Regions from separate parts of the Anoxybacillus sp. B2M1 genome, predicted to be linked through region 2. Evidence: riboswitches for the same ligand, from Rfam matches in the RefSeq annotation. Region 2 holds a riboswitch; the other holds the start of a gene.
What was found. A riboswitch is a leader RNA that binds a small molecule or an ion and turns the genes downstream of it on or off. The one in region 2 is predicted to bind lysine.

Region 1: linked by a shared signal. The riboswitch ahead of GFC28_RS07165 (amino acid permease) and the one ahead of GFC28_RS16860 (aspartate kinase) in region 2 are both predicted to bind lysine.

Annotation. Positions count from the first base shown of each region.
Region 1 covers NZ_CP015435.1:1,482,925-1,487,164, forward strand. The annotation lists gene GFC28_RS07160 (M3 family oligoendopeptidase) at 309-2,003, opposite strand; lysine riboswitch at 2,164-2,347, shown strand; gene GFC28_RS07165 (amino acid permease) at 2,440-3,867, shown strand; gene GFC28_RS07170 (MarR family winged helix-turn-helix transcriptional regulator) at 4,011-4,240, opposite strand, start outside.
Region 2 covers NZ_CP015435.1:3,467,743-3,471,982, reverse strand. The annotation lists gene GFC28_RS16865 (YslB family protein) at 100-555, shown strand; gene GFC28_RS16860 (aspartate kinase) at 961-2,181, opposite strand; lysine riboswitch at 2,315-2,493, opposite strand; gene uvrC (excinuclease ABC subunit UvrC) at 2,562-4,240, opposite strand, start outside.

The DNA of each region.
Region 1 (4,240 bases), 1.8 Mb from region 2:
GGCCGAAAACAGCCCCTTTCTCCGCTACAATAACGATTCCAGTCCCTCCATCCGCAACAGATTTCTTTAAGAACTTTGCTACCAATGTTGATCGTCTCTTCTCCGACCATCGTTCCGCCTAAACGTTCGTGGCTTTGCGAATGTTCCTCATCTTTCTCTCCTTTTCTTCATATCCTATTCCCTTTGCATTTCTACATAAACTCGACAAAAAAAGGAAGAAAACCTACAACGGTCGATTCCTATCCTCTATAGAAAAAAGCTGGCCAAAAAAAGCTAGCCAGCCTTCCAATCAAGCAAATCGGTCATTTTTATAGTTGTTGATCGTTGACGCTGTCCAGCCACTGCTCAATTTCTCCAATCACGGATTGGACGCAGCCATCTGCAAATGGCGATTTTAAATGAGCCACTTGTATAAGTTCAGTAAATGACTTGCTTCCTCCCTCGCGGCAAAGCGTCAAATAATTGCGCCACGCTTCCTGATAATTTTCTCTTGAACGCTTCCAAAACTGAAATGCGCACATTTGCGCAAGCGTATAGTCAATATAATAAAAAGCCGTTGTATAAATATGGCTTTGACGTTGCCAAAAACCGCCGCGCTCCAAATAATCATGGCCATCGTAATCCCTTGTTGGCATGTATTTTCGTTCGATTTCCCGCCATTTTCTCTTCCGTTCCGCTGGTGTTGCCTCCGGATTTTCATAAACGAAGTGCTGGAATTCATCAACCGCCACCCCGTATGGCAGAAACAGCACAGCCGAGCTTAAATGATGAAATTGATATTTTTTCGTATCTTCTTTAAAGAACAGCTCCATCCATGGCCATGTGAAAAACTCCATGCTCATGGAATGGATTTCACACGCCTCTAACGTCGGCCAATTATACTCTGGAATTTCGTAATGGCGGCTTTCATACACTTGAAAAGCGTGGCCCGCTTCATGGGTGAGAACATCAATATCGCCGGACGTGCCAGTAAAATTCGCAAAAATAAAGGGCGCTTTATATTCTTCTATATATGTGCAGTAACCACCGCTTGCTTTCCCTTTTTTGGCCAAAAGATCCATCCATTCATTTTCAATCATAAACCGGAAAAACTCGCCTGTTTCTGGTGACAGCTCTTCATACATTTTTCGGCCGTTTTCGATAATCCACTTTGCATCCCCTTTTGGCGTCGGATTGCCCGTCGGGAATGAAAATGCTTCATCGTAATATTTCAGCTTCTCGACGCCAATTCTTTTCCTCTGGCGTTCATACAGCTTTTCTGCTAACGGCACAATATAAGCTTTCACCTGCTCACGGAATCGCGCAACCATTTCAGCATCATAATCGGTCCGTCCCAACCTTGCATATCCAAGTTCAATAAAGTTGTTAAACCCTAGTTTTTTTGCAATGCTTGTACGCACTTTGACAAGCTGATCGTAAATATCGTCAAATTGTTCCTCATGCGTTTCAAAAAAGGCAAACCGCGCTTCATTTGCCCGCTTCCGCATTTGCCGATCAGGCGACTCCACAAACGGCTGCAGCTGTGCCAACGTGTATTCTTGTCCTTCAAATAAAATTTTTGCGGAGGCTACCAGTTTTGTATACTCGCTTGCTAGCTTATTTTCTAACTGTAAATCCGCGACAATCTCAGGAGAAAACGTTTTAAGCTCTGTTTCCGCAAGTGCAAATAACTGTTTTCCCCAGCGTTTTTCGAGCTCCGAACGAAATCGGGAGGCGACGAGCGCCTCATAATATTCGTTGACAAGGCCTTTGACAATCGGATCCACCTCATCGAAAAAATCTTGCTCCTGCTTATAAAAGTCATCATTTGTATCAACCGTATGGCGAATATAGCAAATTTGCGCCATCGTGCTAAATTCGTTGCGCAGTTTATTAATTTGCTTCATCGCTTCATCCTGCTCTTCCGCATGCTGCGCCTGTTGAAACGCCCGCAATGCCGCTTGAAATTCTGTCTTTAGTTTTTCCATGTCAGGGCGCTTATATAGAAACTCGGAAAACTTCAAATCCATCCCTTCCTTTTCCTCAAAAATTTCTAACCTTAGTTATATTCCACTTGTTTGCTAAAAATTCCTGTTCATGCTTCAGATAAAAGCATATTGACGAATATTGTCGAATCGTGTATGATTATCAAGGTAATTGAATATTTTTTCTTCTCGTCAACTTAGATGAGATAGAGGTTGCAATGGATAAAAGTAGTTTGAATGAGGGACAGAGGAACCGATGACTTCAAATGAAAGGATTCATTGCCGAAGTTTGCAGCGTACTCTGGCGCCGCAAGCTGGGCCTGCATTCGAATAGAGTCAGGACTGCCATCGCTTAATGGAAGCGATGGAGCGCTATCTACATTAAGTTAGATGCGGATGTCACATGCACCCGTTGAAAACTTAAGGGTGTATTTTTTTTGATAAATGGACAAATCAGAAAGGAGTAGGGGTTATCTTGCAGCAAAATAAACTAGGTCTCTGGGTATTAACGGCGCTTGTCGTTGGGAATATGGTTGGATCAGGAATTTTTATGCTTCCTCGTTCACTTTCAGAAGCCGCGAGCCCTTTAGGGGTCATTTTAGCTTGGCTATTAACAGGTGGTGGAGTGCTAATGACCGCTCTTGTCTTTGGCAATTTAGCGATTCGCAAGCCTGAGTTAAATGGCGGGCCGCAAATTTACGCGAAGGAATTGTTTCCAAAGAGATCAAACGCCTCGGTTTTATCGGGATTTATGTCTTCCTGGGGCTATTGGATTGGAAATTTTGCTGGAAACGTGGCCATTATTACGACATTTACGAGTTATTTATCCACATTCTTTCCGATTTTAACAAGCAAACAAACCGTATTTATGGTAGGCGCTACACCGATCAAACTCGGCAACCTCCTTACCTTTATGGTTTGTACCGCTCTATTATGGGGAATGCACTTTATTATTTTGCGCGGCATCGAGGGAGCCGGAAAACTAAATTTCATAGCCACTTCGGCAAAGGTACTCGGCTTCTTTTTATTTATTGCCATTAGCTTATTTGCATTTGATAAAAGCAACATCGGCTCTGTCGTCGCTCCGCGTTACGATGAAGCAGGCCATGCCGTTAGCCTGTTCGGACAAGTGACCGGCGCGGCCGTTGCGACGTTATGGGCATTTGTCGGAGTGGAATCTGCGATTGTGTTCGCTTCACGTGCACGCAAGCAAGCAGATGTCAAACGGGCGACCATTCTTGGTTTGCTGATTGCTCTCATCATTTACATTGGCATAAGTGTGCTTGTAATGGGCTTGCTGCCGCAAAAACAGTTGATTCATTCAGAGAAGCCTTTAGTGGATGCGATTCAAACCATTTTAGGCCCCAGCGGCGCATACATCTTAGCTGGACTTGGCCTCATCAGCCTTCTTGGCTCGACGCTCGGCTGGGTGTTATTAAGCGCGGAAGTTCCGTATCAAGCCGCGAAGCAAGGATTATTTATCCCTGCCTTCTTAAAAGAAAACAAAAAAGGAATGCCGAAATTCGCTTTAATTTTGTCAAATGGATTAGCGCAACTTTTCATTTTCTCAACGATCTCTCATTCGATGTCAGCCGCATTTGATTTTGTCATTTATATTGCGACACTCGCTTATCTCGTTCCTTACTTTATCGCTTCTGTCTTTCAGCTCAAACTCACATGGACAGGAGAGACATATGAAACCAATACAAAACAGCGAATCACAGATGGAGTCATTGCAGCACTGGCCACTATTTATTCCATCTGGGTCATTATCGCGGGAACATCTGACATCAAAACCTTTATGCTTGGCGTTGCGTTGCTCGCAAGCGGCATCATTTTTTATCCGCTTGTGAAAAAAGCAGTAGATAAAGAAGAAAACGCGAAAAAAAGACTGTCAGCTTGATCCAAAAAAGAGGGGTTTCTCCCTCTCTTTTCTTTTATCTATAGTCCCTCCTCTCTCTTTATCAAAAAAGAACGCGCGCCCGCCACCCATTATAAAAAAGCGCCAGCGAATCTTTGATCCGCTGGCGCTTTCACCATCTGTACTTATTGCTGTTTCGCACCGTATCCCATTTTTTTCAATAATTCAATAACCTGTTCTTTCTCTTCAGTCGTTAATCCGGAAAGTGTTTCATGGATCGTTTGTTCATGCTCCGGAAATACCTTTTCAATAAAAGCTTTTCCTTTATCCGTAATCGAAGCATAGGTTACACGGCGATCCTTTTCACATGCTTTGCGCATAATCAGCCCTTTTTGCTCTAATTTATCGACAACAT
Region 2 (4,240 bases):
GTTTGAAAATTAAAACAATATTTGTGCAAAAATCGAAAGAAAAATACTGATTTCTTCTCATTGTTCGGCTATAATGTTTGATAGAAAGAGGGGAATTATGTGAAAACACATTCATTTCAGGAACACTATGAAGCATTACAGCACGTTGAAATTCCTTTATTTGGATATCATCTAATTCGAGAAGTCCTTCTTCCCGATTTGCTTGGCAAAGAAACCGACAGCATTTTATATTGGGCGGGAAAGCATTTAGCGCGCTGCTACCCCTTAGAAACATTCGATGACATCATTTTATTTTTTGAAAAAGCAGGATGGGGTACGCTCGCTGTCATCAAAGAACGCCAAGATGAATTAGAAATCGAGCTGACAGGGCCCGCGGTATCCGCTCGGATCGCCATGAATGCTCACTGTTCATTTCAGCTTGAGGCCGGCTTTCTCGCACAGCAGATTGAACAGCAAAAACGCTTCGTCTCGGAAGCATATGAGCAGCAAAAAAAGCGTGATCAAAAAGTGACTTTTACTGTGAAATGGGACCGTAAACACGAAATTGCTGAATAGACAGATTTTCTGCACCTTTTCAATTGTATTAGCCTATCGATGCACGACAGGAACAAAGGCAAGTATACGTATTTGCTTGCCTTAGACTGTTAACAAACGCTTCATCCTGCGTCACGGGCCTCATTCGTCGCTCATGAACGTTTGGGTTCGCTTCGCGTCTTCACTCGGCTGGCGTTTCTTGTCTGCCAAGCGCCTTCAAGCCAAACTGATGTAGAACTACCACTATGAATAGAAGAATTGTATAAAATGATGGTAGACAAAGTCGATTTTGACTTTGTCTACCACTTAAAGCAAGCATTTGCTTGCTTTTTTAGTCGAAGCAAGCCGGCGCAGCACGATTACGATTGAATGCACCTTCGGTCCCCAAACGCTTGCCATGATTTCCAGCAGTACAGTCTTGTCTGGTTATGAACGCACGGCGGCTTTTTCATCCAATTGAAACGCCGTATGCAACGCTTCTACTGCTGCAACCATATTTTCTTGAGACACGACGGTTGAAATTTTGATTTCGGACGTGCTGACCATTTTTATTTCAATCCCTTGATCCGCTAACACTTGAAACATTTGTGCAGCTACACCTGGATTAGAGATCATTCCTGAGCCGACAATCGATACTTTGGCCAGTTGGCTTTCATATTCTATCTTTGCTCCCTTGAATGATTCCAACACTTGCAAAGTCTCAGGCAAATCCTCTGTGCGAATGGAAAACGACACAGCTGCTGCTCCGCTATTGGTTGTATTTTGAATAATAATATCGACATTAATCCCGCGATTCGCTAACGCTGTAAAAACGGTTGGCAACATAGGCAACTCGTGCGGGAGCCCTTGGACCGTCACTTTTGTTACTTGATCTTCAAAAGCAATCCCTCTGACAATTAAATGCTGTTCCATTGAAACATCCTCCTTTACCGTTGTTCCGCTCTCTTCCTCCATACTCGAACGAACTTCCAGCAATACTTGATAATTTTTAGCAAACTCTACAGCCCGCGGATGAAGCACTCCTGCTCCAAGATTGGCCAGCTCTAGCATCTCATCATAGGAAATTTCCTCTAGCTTTTTCGCTGCTTTTACATAGCGCGGATCGGTAGTAAACACTCCTGTCACATCTGTATAAATATCGCACTTATCCGCTTGTAGAGCGGCCGCTAAAGCTACAGCTGTCGTGTCAGAACCGCCGCGACCAAGAGTCGTGATATCTCCCTTTTCCGTCACTCCTTGAAAACCAGCCACAATGACGATTTGTCCTGCTTGCAAATATTGATGAATTCTCGTTGTGTCGATATCTATAATGCGAGCATTACCATGAACAGTCTCTGTCTTGATTCCAGCTTGCCAGCCCGTTAAAGAAACAGCTGCATACCCCTTTTCTTGCAAAGCCATCGCTAATAGGGCAATACTCACTTGCTCCCCTGTCGAAAGAAGCATATCCATCTCCCGCTTGCTAGGTTGGGACGTTAGCTGTTTGGCTAAATCCACAAGCTGATTCGTCGTCTTTCCCATCGCTGAAACGACAACGACCACTTGATGTCCTTTTTGCACCTCGCTCATTACTCGATCAGCGACATGCTGAATACGTTCAATAGATCCTACAGACGTTCCGCCAAATTTTTGCACAATCATTCCCATTTTTCTCATCCCTTGTTCTTAAAATGTTGATTTCAGCATCTATACCGGTATAGAAACAAATAAAAAAACAGCAATGAGAGGCTTCTCATTGCTGTGCATAACGAAATAAGAAAAGAAACGAATTCGCTCCACACAGTGAGATAGCTCTCCAAGATGGGTCATCTTGACAGTCCTACATTTCTTAAACGCAGGACCAGCAGGAAAAGCAATGAGACTTCCCCCACTTCGGCGAGCCTCCCCTTTCGGCATTTTTCTTTGGAACCCATTTTCCTCCAAATGCCTACTCTTGAAGTTCGCGCCTCTATCTTCACTTCTGTGCTTAGAAGTGTATAAATATGCAATTAAGGTGATTGTATCAGCTTTTTCTCCAATTGACAATACTATTCTCGCAGCTTTTCATAAATTTTTTCAGCAACTGCGCGAGGAATCGCCGCTTTTTGCAGCTCCTCAATCGTCGCTTCTTTTATATTTTTTAAAGAGCCAAAATGCTTAAGAAGCGCTTTTTTTCGCTTTTCTCCAACTCCCGGAATGTGGTCAAGCGCGGACTGAAATAACGATTTTCCTCGCGTCTGGCGATGAAACGTAATAGCAAAACGATGGACTTCATCCTGAATGCGCTGCAGCAAATAAAATTCTTGGCTGTTTCGCGACAATGGCACGATTTGTGGTGGATCTCCCATGATTAATTCCGATGTGCGATGCTTGTCGTCTTTTACAAGACCGGCAAGCGGAATTTCCAAGCCCAACTCATTTTCTAACACATCGCGAACAGCCGCCAGATGTCCCTTTCCTCCATCAATTAAAATCAAATCCGGAAGAGGAAGGCGTTCCTTTAAAGCACGGCTATATCGCCGCCGTACAACCTCGCGCATTGATTCATAATCATCTGGCCCCTTCACAGTTTTAATTTTATATTTGCGATATTCTTTTTTCTCAGGCTTGCCGTCGATAAACACCACCATCGCCGAAACCGGATCAGCCCCATGGATATTAGAATTATCAAATGCTTCGATTCGATGCGGTGTTGGAATGTTCAACGCAACTCCTAAGTTTTCAACCGCTTTAACCGTTCGTTCTTCATCGCGTTCAATAAGATAAAACTTCTCTTTTAAAGCGATCGCTGCATTTTTACTCGCAAGATCGACCAGCTCTTTTTTCTTTCCTCTTTTCGGTTGAATAACAGGCACCTGGAGCAACTGCTCAGCCAAGCTTCCGTCAACCTCAAGCGGCAGGATTACTTCTTTTGGCTTAAAATGATTCTCCTTGGAATAAAATTGTCCTAAAAATGTGAGCAGCTCTTCATCGGGATCTTGATGCAGCGGAAAGATCGAAACATCTCGCTCGATTAGCTTTCCTTGACGAATAAAAAAGACTTGGACGCACATCCATCCTTTGTCATAGGAGTAGCCGAACACATCTCTGTTAACAAAATCCTTCATCGTCATTTTCTGTTTTTCCATCATCGCTTCAATATGCGCAATTTGATCACGGTATTCTTTAGCTCGTTCAAATTCAAGGGCTTCTGCTGCTTTGTTCATTTTTTCAACCAATTCTTTTTTTATGTCTTGGTGTCCCCCGTTTAAAAAACGGACAATCTGTTCCACTATTTCTTTATTTTGTTGTTCCGAAACCGAATAGATACACGGAGCGAGACATTGTCCCATATGATAATAAAGACAGGCGCGGTTCGGCAGGGACGCGCACTTGCGAAGCGGATACATGCGATCGAGCAATTTTTTAGTCTCATTTGCAGCCTGCACGTTCGGATACGGTCCAAAATATTTGCCGCGATCTTTTTTTACTTTTCTTGTAATAATGAGACGTGGATGCTCCTCAGCTGTAATTTTAATAAATGGATAGCTTTTATCATCTTTGAGCATGACATTATATTTTGGATCGTATTTTTTGATTAAATTCATTTCTAAAATAAGCGCTTCAATATTTGATGAGGTCACAATATATTCAAAATCCGCTATTTCATTCACAAGGCGCAGCGTCTTTCCATCATGCGTTCCAGTAAAATAAGAACGAACACGGTTTTTTAATACTTTCGCTTTTC